4 regions of the Streptomyces sp. Ag109_O5-10 genome follow, and region 1 is predicted to be linked to each of the others. Evidence: riboswitches for the same ligand, from Rfam matches in the RefSeq annotation. Region 1 holds a riboswitch; each other region holds the start of a gene.

Evidence for each region. A riboswitch is a leader RNA that binds a small molecule or an ion and turns the genes downstream of it on or off. The one in region 1 is predicted to bind cyclic di-AMP.
Region 2: it holds a riboswitch for cyclic di-AMP, as region 1 does, so the genes downstream of both, BLW82_RS17815 (transglycosylase SLT domain-containing protein) here and BLW82_RS22615 (M23 family metallopeptidase) in region 1, are expected to answer to the same signal.
Region 3: it holds a riboswitch for cyclic di-AMP, as region 1 does, so the genes downstream of both, BLW82_RS05765 (M23 family metallopeptidase) here and BLW82_RS22615 (M23 family metallopeptidase) in region 1, are expected to answer to the same signal.
Region 4: it holds a riboswitch for cyclic di-AMP, as region 1 does, so the genes downstream of both, BLW82_RS25260 (LysM peptidoglycan-binding domain-containing protein) here and BLW82_RS22615 (M23 family metallopeptidase) in region 1, are expected to answer to the same signal.

Annotation. Positions count from the first base shown of each region.
Region 1 is NZ_FNTQ01000001.1:4,933,515-4,935,706, forward strand. It holds gene BLW82_RS22610 (PP2C family protein-serine/threonine phosphatase) at 1-607, shown strand, start outside; cyclic di-AMP (ydaO/yuaA leader) riboswitch at 858-1,018, shown strand; gene BLW82_RS22615 (M23 family metallopeptidase) at 1,026-2,063, shown strand.
Region 2 is NZ_FNTQ01000001.1:3,898,411-3,900,602, reverse strand. It holds gene BLW82_RS17820 (HAD family hydrolase) at 1-794, shown strand, start outside; gene BLW82_RS17815 (transglycosylase SLT domain-containing protein) at 813-1,292, opposite strand; cyclic di-AMP (ydaO/yuaA leader) riboswitch at 1,298-1,494, opposite strand.
Region 3 is NZ_FNTQ01000001.1:1,225,065-1,227,256, forward strand. It holds gene BLW82_RS05760 (SGNH/GDSL hydrolase family protein) at 1-206, opposite strand, end outside; gene BLW82_RS05765 (M23 family metallopeptidase) at 429-1,364, opposite strand; cyclic di-AMP (ydaO/yuaA leader) riboswitch at 1,369-1,529, opposite strand; gene BLW82_RS05770 (alpha-galactosidase) at 1,838-2,192, opposite strand, start outside.
Region 4 is NZ_FNTQ01000001.1:5,507,040-5,509,231, reverse strand. It holds gene eno (phosphopyruvate hydratase) at 1-208, opposite strand, end outside; gene BLW82_RS25260 (LysM peptidoglycan-binding domain-containing protein) at 636-1,325, opposite strand; cyclic di-AMP (ydaO/yuaA leader) riboswitch at 1,330-1,504, opposite strand; gene BLW82_RS25255 (LysM peptidoglycan-binding domain-containing protein) at 1,699-2,192, opposite strand, start outside.

The sequences.
Region 1 (2,192 bases):
CCAGGACACCCCGTACGGCGTGCGGCTGGTCGTCGGCGACGTCCGCGGCAAGGGGATGGGCGCGGTCGCCGTCGTCGCCGTGGTCATCGGCGCCTTCCGGGAGGCCGCCGAGCAGGAGGCCACGCTGGAGGCGGTGGCCGGCCGGCTGGAGCGGGCGCTGGCCCGCGAGGGCGCCCGGCGCGGCGGCGCCGACGCCCACGAGGGGTTCACCACCGCCGTACTCGCCGAACTCCCGCACGGCGACGGCACGCTCCGGCTCGTCAACCGTGGTCATCCGCCACCCCTGCTGCTGCACGGCGACGGCGAGGTGCGCCCGATACGGGCGCCGGAGGCCGCGCTGCCGCTCGGGCTGGGCGAGCTGGAGGCGTGGCCCGACCGGGCGGCCGAGCACGCGTTCCCGAGTGGGGCCACGCTGCTGTTGCACACCGACGGCCTCTCCGAGGCGCGGGACGCGCACGGCCGCTTCTACGATCCGCAGCGGCGGCTGACCGGCCGCGCCGCCACCGCCCCCGGCGCCCTGGTGGCCCGGCTCGCGGCCGAGGTGCGCCGGCACACCGGGGGCGCCATGACCGACGACATGGCGCTGCTCGCGGTACGGCGGCCCTGAACGGCGGGCGGTCACGGTCGGTGTCCGGACGACCGCCCTGCGCATGACAACTGAGTCACCATCAAAACCTGTGTGACTCCTGAGCTGAGCAGCGCGCACCGTCGACTCGACCGGTTTCGACCGGTCATGGCAGGTAAGTCCGAGCTTTGAAAGCTTAATGATCAAGACGAACTGCTTGGAATCTGATAGCCGGGTCTATTAACGTTCGATAACGCAGCGCGGTCGTCCCAGCCGTCACCCGCGACGGCTCCGTGCGCACGCGCCGAATCCCGCAAGGGAACCGGGGAACCACCACCTTGGGGTGAATCGCACGGCTACCGCCGGGTACGAAACGGCCGGTATACGCGCGTAGGAGACCTTCCCGCTCCGAACCCGTCAGCTAACCCGGTAGGCAGCGGAAGGAAAGGAGTGCGCCCGCGTGGCGTCCAACCCGCCTGCTCCGACAGCCCCGTTCGTGCCCAGCCAGCGCCGGCCCGAGACCTTCGCCTACGGCGGCTACCGCACCGACGAGGGCCCCTTCGAGGAGTGGAACCCCACCGAGGAGTCCCTCTCCGCGGCCCGCGGCCGGCACCGGGTCGCCAAGCAGAAGGGCGGCGGCCTCGCCCGCAGCTCCACGGTTCTCGGCGTCGGCGTCATAGCCGCCGTCGGCGCGGGCGGCATGGCCAGCGCCAACACCGGCAAGCCGCCGGTCTCCATCTCGCTGCCCGACCTGCCCTCCTCCGTCGACGCCCTGCTCGGCGAGGGCAGCGGCCACCAGGCCACCCAGACCGCGCTCAGCAGCGTCACGACGACGAGCGCCACCGACGCGGACTCCTCCTCGTCCGACGCCGGCGAGGCGCTGCGCAGCCGGATCATCGCCCAGGCCGCGCAGCAGCAGAACCAGCTCGACACCAAGGCCAGCGCCAAGGCCGTCGCCGCCGCCGACAGGGCGGTCGCGGACGCCGAGGCCCAGGCGGAGAAGGCTGCCGCCGCCAAGGCCGCCGACGCCAAGGAGAAGGCCGAGGCCTCCGCGAAGCAGAAGGCCGAGCAGGCCCGCCTCGCCGCGCTGGCCAAGCAGTACACGCTGCCCGTCGTCTCGTACACGATCACCGGCACCTTCGGCCAGGCCGGCTCCATGTGGGCCTCCGGCTACCACACCGGCCTCGACTTCGCCGCGCCCACCGGCACGCTGATCAAGGCCGTGCACAGCGGCACGGTCACCGAGGCGGGCTGGGCCGGCTCCTACGGCTACCGCACGATCATCACCCTCGACGACGGCACCGAGCTGTGGTTCTGCCACCAGTCCTCGATCGGCGTCAAGGTCGGCCAGAAGGTCGCCACCGGCGACGTCATCGGCCGGGTGGGCGCCACCGGCAACGTGACCGGCCCGCACCTCCACCTGGAGGTCCACCCGAACGGCCAGGCCACCGCCATCGACCCCATGACCTGGCTGCGCGGCAAGGGCCTCAACCCCTGACCCCGGCCCGGAACGCACCGACCGGCTCCCGGCGGCCCTGACGACAACCCCCGGCGTCAGGGCCGCCGGCGTGCCGACCGCGGATTCCGCTTTTACGAGACCTTCGTAATCGACAGGGATGGGTCCCCG
Region 2 (2,192 bases), 1.0 Mb from region 1:
CCCCGTACTCACTGATCGCCACCGACTTGGACGGCACGCTGCTGCGCGGCGACGACACCCTGTCGGAACGGTCGCTCGCCGCGCTCGGGCGAGCCCGCCGGGCCGGTGCCCAGCACCTCGTGGTGACCGGCCGCCCGGCCCCGAGAGTGCGGCCGCTCCTCGACGACCTCGGCTGCACGGGGCTCGCGGTCTGCGGCCAGGGCGCGCAGGTGTACGACGCCGGCGCGCACCGGATGCTGTGGTCGGTCACCCTGGACCGGGAGCTGGCGGAGACCGCCCTCGGGAAGATCGAGGCCGAGGTCGGCCAGGTGTACGCGGCGGTCGACCAGGACGGCGTGGACGGGCTCACGCTCATCGAGCCGGGCTATCTGATGCCCCATCCCACGCTGCCCGCGCTGCGCGTCGCCCGGCGCGACGACCTGTGGTGCGCGCCGATCAGCAAGGTACTGCTGCGCCACCACACCCTCTCCGACGACGAACTGGCGACGATCGCCCGCTCGGTCGTCGGATCACTGGCCACGGTCACCATGTCGGGGCCGGGCACCGTCGAACTGCAGCCGTGCGGCGTGACCAAGGCGACCGGACTCGCGCTGGCCGCCGACCGGCTGGGGCTGACCCCCGGACGGGCCATCGCCTTCGGCGACATGCCCAATGACATCCCGATGTTCGAGTGGGCGGCCCACGGGGTGGCGATGGCCAACGCCCACCCCGAACTCAGGGCTGTGGCCGACGAGATCACCACGTCGAACGAGGACGACGGCATCGCCGTCGTCCTCGAAGGACTCTTCGACTGACGCGAGGCGTCGGTCAGGTCAGTACGCGCCGTTGACGTTGTCGATCGAGCCGTACCGCGCGGCGGCGTAGTTGCAGGCGGCGGTGATGTTCGCGACCGGGTCGTAGATGTCGAACGACGTGCCGTCCACGTGGTAGGCCTTGAACGTCGGGTCGATGACCTGGAGCAGGCCCTTGGACGGGATGCCCTTGGCCGCGTTGGAGTCCCAGAGGTTGATCGCCCGCGGGTTGCCGGAGGACTCGCGCATCAGGTTGCGGTAGATGCCGTTGTAGGTGCCCGGGATCTTCTTCTCCGCCATGATCGCGAGCGACTCGCGGATCCAGCCGTCGAGGTTGTTCGGGTACCCGGCGAGGGTCGTGGAGGCCGTCGTGGTGGTGGAGGAGGCGGCGGACGCGGCCGTCGCCCCGATGAGCGGGAGGGCGAGGACGGCGGCACCGGTGCCGATGACGGCGAGCGTGCGGACGATGTGGTTACGGCGGTGCTGGGGGGCAGCGGGCATGGCGAGGTTCCTCTCCGTCGCCTGCGAGGTGAGCTGTCGGGTTCGGGCCCGGGGAGTTCCCGGCCGTACCGCCCGAAGGCGGTACGACTTCACCCCTAGCCGTTCCGGAACGACGTCTGTTCTGTGACGTCGGCCGCCCGGTCCGGCGACTTACCTGGGTCCCCCGCTCCTGCCATGCGAATGAACTCGTTGATGGGTCACTACGGGCGGCGGCAGGATTCGGCGTCCGCCCGGCGAGCCGGAACGTATGCGAGAGCACATGTCCGAAACAAGAGCCTGATTCATACAAATGCCGATTGACCTTGATCTGTGCCGTATGGGGCGCTTGATCCTTTGCGGTCGCCAATCCTCAACTGGCCCACTGGAAAAGGGAAGGAAGGGTCACCTAACAACCCTTGTGGTGTCGGGGCTCACGTGACCCATTTCACGAAACGGCAATAATGGCAAAGCGGACATTATGGACTATCGGAATCCTCCTTTTCCCGGTTCGGCGGAATACCGTCCAGCTCGCATTGGTTGGAATTGCGCCCCGAGGTGTGCCTATATGGGTGATTGGAGAGATTAGTCCGAATTGATAGATCCTGTGGATTTCTGGCCGATAGGGGGCGGGTGAGGGGGGCGAGTGTCGCCGGTCGGGCTCAATGACGCAGGCGGGGAGGCTGGTTGGGGGCCCGGGCCGGGGTGTGTCGAAGATCGATATGTGCGTGATTCTCATCACGTCGGGGGAAGGGTGTCAGGGGCATCGGGGATCGCCGGTGCGCGTGTCCGTCGTGAGGACGGAACCTCCGCGGCGGTGCGAGTCGTTGACATGACGGCAGCCTGGGCGGGGACCCGGGTGTGCGATGTCCCTGCGGGCCGACGGGGGGAAGGGCGGGCATCCCGTGCGCGCGTAGGGGTGCC
Region 3 (2,192 bases), 3.7 Mb from region 1:
AGGGCCTGCGGCACCTGGTCCGCCACGATCTGGTCGAGCAGTTTCCCGCGTACGGCGAGGTTGGTGTAGCTGAAGTCGCCCTCGGGGCGCCGGTCGGACAGCAGTACCGCGAACCGGTCGGCCCAGCCGACGAACGCCCCGTCCGGGCCGGGGTCTCCCACGCCCTCGGTGAAGCTGTCCCCCACCGCCGCGTACGACCCGATCACTGATGCATTGTCACTCTTCGAATCGTCTCCCACGTCGGGCCATGATTCACCTTCGGCTGTGACCTACGCGACCGTAATAAGGGGTTGACGCTCGGTGAGATAAGACACCCTTAAATACTTTGCCAATCTTGGAATAAGTCCCTGACCAGCGGCGTTGACGTGTCGATCCCGAACGGGGCCGCGTGTGGGGCGGCCCCGTCGACACCGGGATATGCGCTCGGGTCAGCCGACGGTGACGCCCTTGGAGCGGAGGTAGGCGACCGGGTTCACGTCCGAGCCGTAGTCGGGGGTGGTGCGGATCTCGAAGTGGAGGTGCGGGCCGGTCACGTTGCCGGTCGCGCCGGAGAGGCCGACCTGCTGGCCCGCGGTCACGGTCTGACCGACCGAGACGGACAGGGCGGAGAGGTGGCCGTACTGCGCGTAGTAGCCGTCGGCCAGGCGGATGACGACCTGGTTGCCGTAGGCGCCGCCCCAGCCGGCCGTGACGACGGTGCCGGTGCCGACGGCCTTGACCGGGGTACCGGTCGGGACGACGAAGTCGACGCCCGTGTGGTAGCCGCTGGACCACATGCTGCCGGCCACGTGGTAGCCGGTGCCGATGGTGCCACCGGTGACCGGGAGGGTGAAGCCAAAGGCGGTCGTGACCGAACCGCCCGAGTTGTTCGAGGTGTGCGAGGCGTCTGAGGACGAAGCCGAGGACGAGGTGGACGACCCCGGGTTCGACTGCGCCTCGGGGCGGGCGCCGGAGTCCGTCGGCGCGGCGTGCCGGCCGCCGAGGGTGAGCTTGAGGCCGGGATGGATCAGCGAGGGATTGCCGCCGACCGCCTGCCGGTTGTCGGCGTAGAGCCGGTGCCAGCCACCGCGGACGTTCTGGTCGCGGGCGATCTTCGAGAGACAGTCGCCGGGCACCACCGTGTAGATCCGCCGCGCGGAATGCACGGCGCCGGAATTCCCTGCGGGGGCCTCCCTCACCGCGGCCCTCTCGACCACGGGAAGCGACTGGGTGGTCTTTTCGGAAAGGGACTGCGTGGTGGCCGCGTGGGCGCCGGTGGCCCCCATGAGCGGCAGAGCCAGCGCGGCGCCACCGGTTCCGGCGACGGCCATCGAGCGGGTGAGACGCTGGGACTTGGGACGGCGGTGCTTACCCTTCGCGGGCATGGCGCATTCCTCTCCTGCGCCTGCGAGGTGAGCTGTCGGGTTCGGGCTGGAGCTGCCCGGCCACACCGGAGGACGTGGCTACACCCCTAGCCGTCCCGGGAACCGGAACAGGCGGTCATACCTGGTGGGTCCCCCGCTCCTGCCGGGCACGGGTGAGTGTGTGTGGGGACTCCGGGCGGCGGCAGGATTCGGCGTTCCGACCGGATGTGCGGCGAACGTAAGCGAGTAGGACGGACATGGACAAGCACCCGGTTCCGGCCGTCCGGTTCCGACTTGATCCATAAAGGGAAATTCCGGTCACCCTCCGTGAATTCCGGCCCCCTGCGGATTTCCAATTCACCTGCGAAATCTCGGGATTACGTGAGCATGACGCGCGACGGACGGTCACGCATATGACGCTCCTCACGCACGTCACACCACGTCCACTTATTCCAGAGCAAGTAATGACGAAGGCACCAAGTCGGGCATATATGTCAGATCCGGCGGAACCGGAAGACTGCCGCATCCAGGTCACCCTTCAGCCCGGTACGCAGTCCGTGGTGCAAGAGCACGGCACCTCGATGCACTTCGCCCGTTTCGCGGCATTCGTACGCAGCGGTCGAGTCGAGCCCCTGCAGCCGCACCGCCGGGGCCGGCTCGCCGTAGCTCTGCGCCTGCAGCCAGGCCAGGACCACGGTCTCGTCGCCGAGCGTGTACTGCACCGCGCTGAGCCCGCCGGCCGGCGGCCGCAGCCGGAACTGGTCGCCACGCTGCACCTGGGGCCGGATCTCCTTGTAGAGCTCCACCCAGTGCCCAGCCTCGGCCAGCTCCTCCTCGGTCCACCGCGAG
Region 4 (2,192 bases), 570 kb from region 1:
CGGCCTTCTCGACGCCCTTGCCCTGGTAGCGGTTGGGGTCGCCGTCACGGAGCTCGATGGCCTCGAAGGCACCGGTGGAGGCGCCGGACGGGACGGCGGCACGACCCGTGCTGCCGTCGTCGAGGCCGACCTCGACCTCGACCGTGGGGTTGCCTCGGGAGTCCAGGATTTCCCGGGCTACGACGACGTCGATGGACGGCACGAGCATCTCCTTCTTGGGATGTGACGCTGGTTGTGCGGGGCGCACGCGGGCCTCGTCGGCCCTTGCTCAGCCTTGCGACTAGAGCCTAACCGTCCCGGGGCCGTCGGCCGGCACGACCGACCGGCCCGTGGACACACAGACGGTACTCATTGTTCATGCGCGGAACAAAGGGGGTCCCGATGAAGAACGGGAGAAGAGCGGGTCAAGAGGGGGACGACGGGACGCCGGACGGTGGGGCGGCGGCGCGGCGGGGGCAAAAAGAAACCCCGCTCCGGTGCGTTCGGGGGAAAACGCACCGGAGCGGGGTCCGTGGGGGACGGGGGTGGCCCTCACATGCTCTCCACTATGGGGACCACGGCTGTGGGGGAGCTGTGGTTCGGCTGGGGACCGCTCAGTACTTCCGGCGGCCGCCCGGCGGGCTGCGTCAGGTGCCCTACTTCAGGTGCAGCTGCTGGCCCGGGTAGATGAAGTCGGCGTCCTCGACGATGTCCTTGTTCAGCTTGAACAGCGCCTGCCAGCCGCCCTTGACCTTGTGCTTCTCGGCGATCGAGCTGAGGGTGTCGCCCTTGACGACCTTGTACTCGCCGTCGCCCTTCTTGACCTTCTTGCCGGTCGGGGTGGTGACGGTCTTCTTGGCGGCCGGGCGCTCGGCGGAGCGGGAGGCGGCCTGGGTGTCGGTCGAGCGGGTGCTCGTGCCGGCGCTGCCGCTCGACGAGGAGCTGGAGGAACCGGCGCTGCCGCCGGTGTAGGTGGCACCGGACAGGCCCGTGCCGCAGACCGGCCAGGCGCCCTTGCCCTGGGCGCCGAGGACCTTCTCGGCGATCTGGATCTGCTGCGCCTTGGTGGCCTGGTTGGCCTGCGCGGCGTACTGAGTGCCGCCGTACGCGGCCCAGGTCGAGGCGGAGAACTGCAGACCGCCGTAGTAGCCGTTGCCGGTGTTGATGGCCCAGTTGCCGCCGGACTCGCACTGCGCGACGGCGTCCCACTCGGAGGCGGTGGCGGCGGAGGCGCTGCCGGCCGCCATCAGCGGGGCCGCGACGGCGACGCCGGTGACACCGGCGACAGCGATGGCGCGGACGGCCTTGGACGGACGACGGTGCTTGCCCTTGCCCGAGAACAGCATGGATCGATCCCCTCACCGACGCCTGCGAGGTGAGCTGTCGGGTTCGGGCCGGTTGAGTTGCCCGGCCGCACACCCGTGTGTCGGTGCGCGGCTTCACCCCGAGCCGGATCGGCGGTCTCAACCACCGGTCCCGGCACTTACCTTGGGTCCCCCGCTCCTGCCTACGGCGCATGACGCGACGACTGTTCCCGGACGGCCGCTGGCAGGACTCGGCGTTGCGACGGCCGGGGCTCGTGGTGACGAGCGGCCTCGACCGTAGACAGGCCGTCAGGCGAATTTCAAAGATGATCAGGGCTTCTGAGACTCATCCCACACTTTCACCAAAACGGACATTCAACTCGAAGCGGGTTGTCAACTCCCGCCGCGTTTCGTCCTATTCGGTGCCGAGTTTCAGGGTCTGACCGGGGGTGATGGCATTCGCGTCGGAGCCGATGTCGGCCTTGTTGGCGTCGTAGAGCGCACGCCATCCGCCGTCGAGATCAAGGGAGTCGGCGATGGAGGCCAGAGTGTCGCCGTCACGGACGGTGTAGGTGCCGCCGCCACCGGAGGCGTGCCGGCCGGAGGATGCGGCAGCCTGACCGTTTGTCACGTTTTCGTCCGCCGAGCCGCCGCGGTGCTTGCCGCCGCCACTGAGGGCTCCCGTGTCGACCAGACTCCAAGACCCGCCGGTCTGCCACGATTTGTCCGAGTGGTCGGCCCCGGAGACGACGGGACTCTCGCTGGCCTTCGACGCGCCGGAGCCGGAGTCGGAGTCGGAGTCGGCGGATTCCGACTTGTCCGTCGTGCTGGATTTGCCGGAAGGGTCGGTCTTGGAGTCACCCCCGACGCTTGCACCCGGAGAGGGAGTGGCGGAGTCACTCCCGGAGT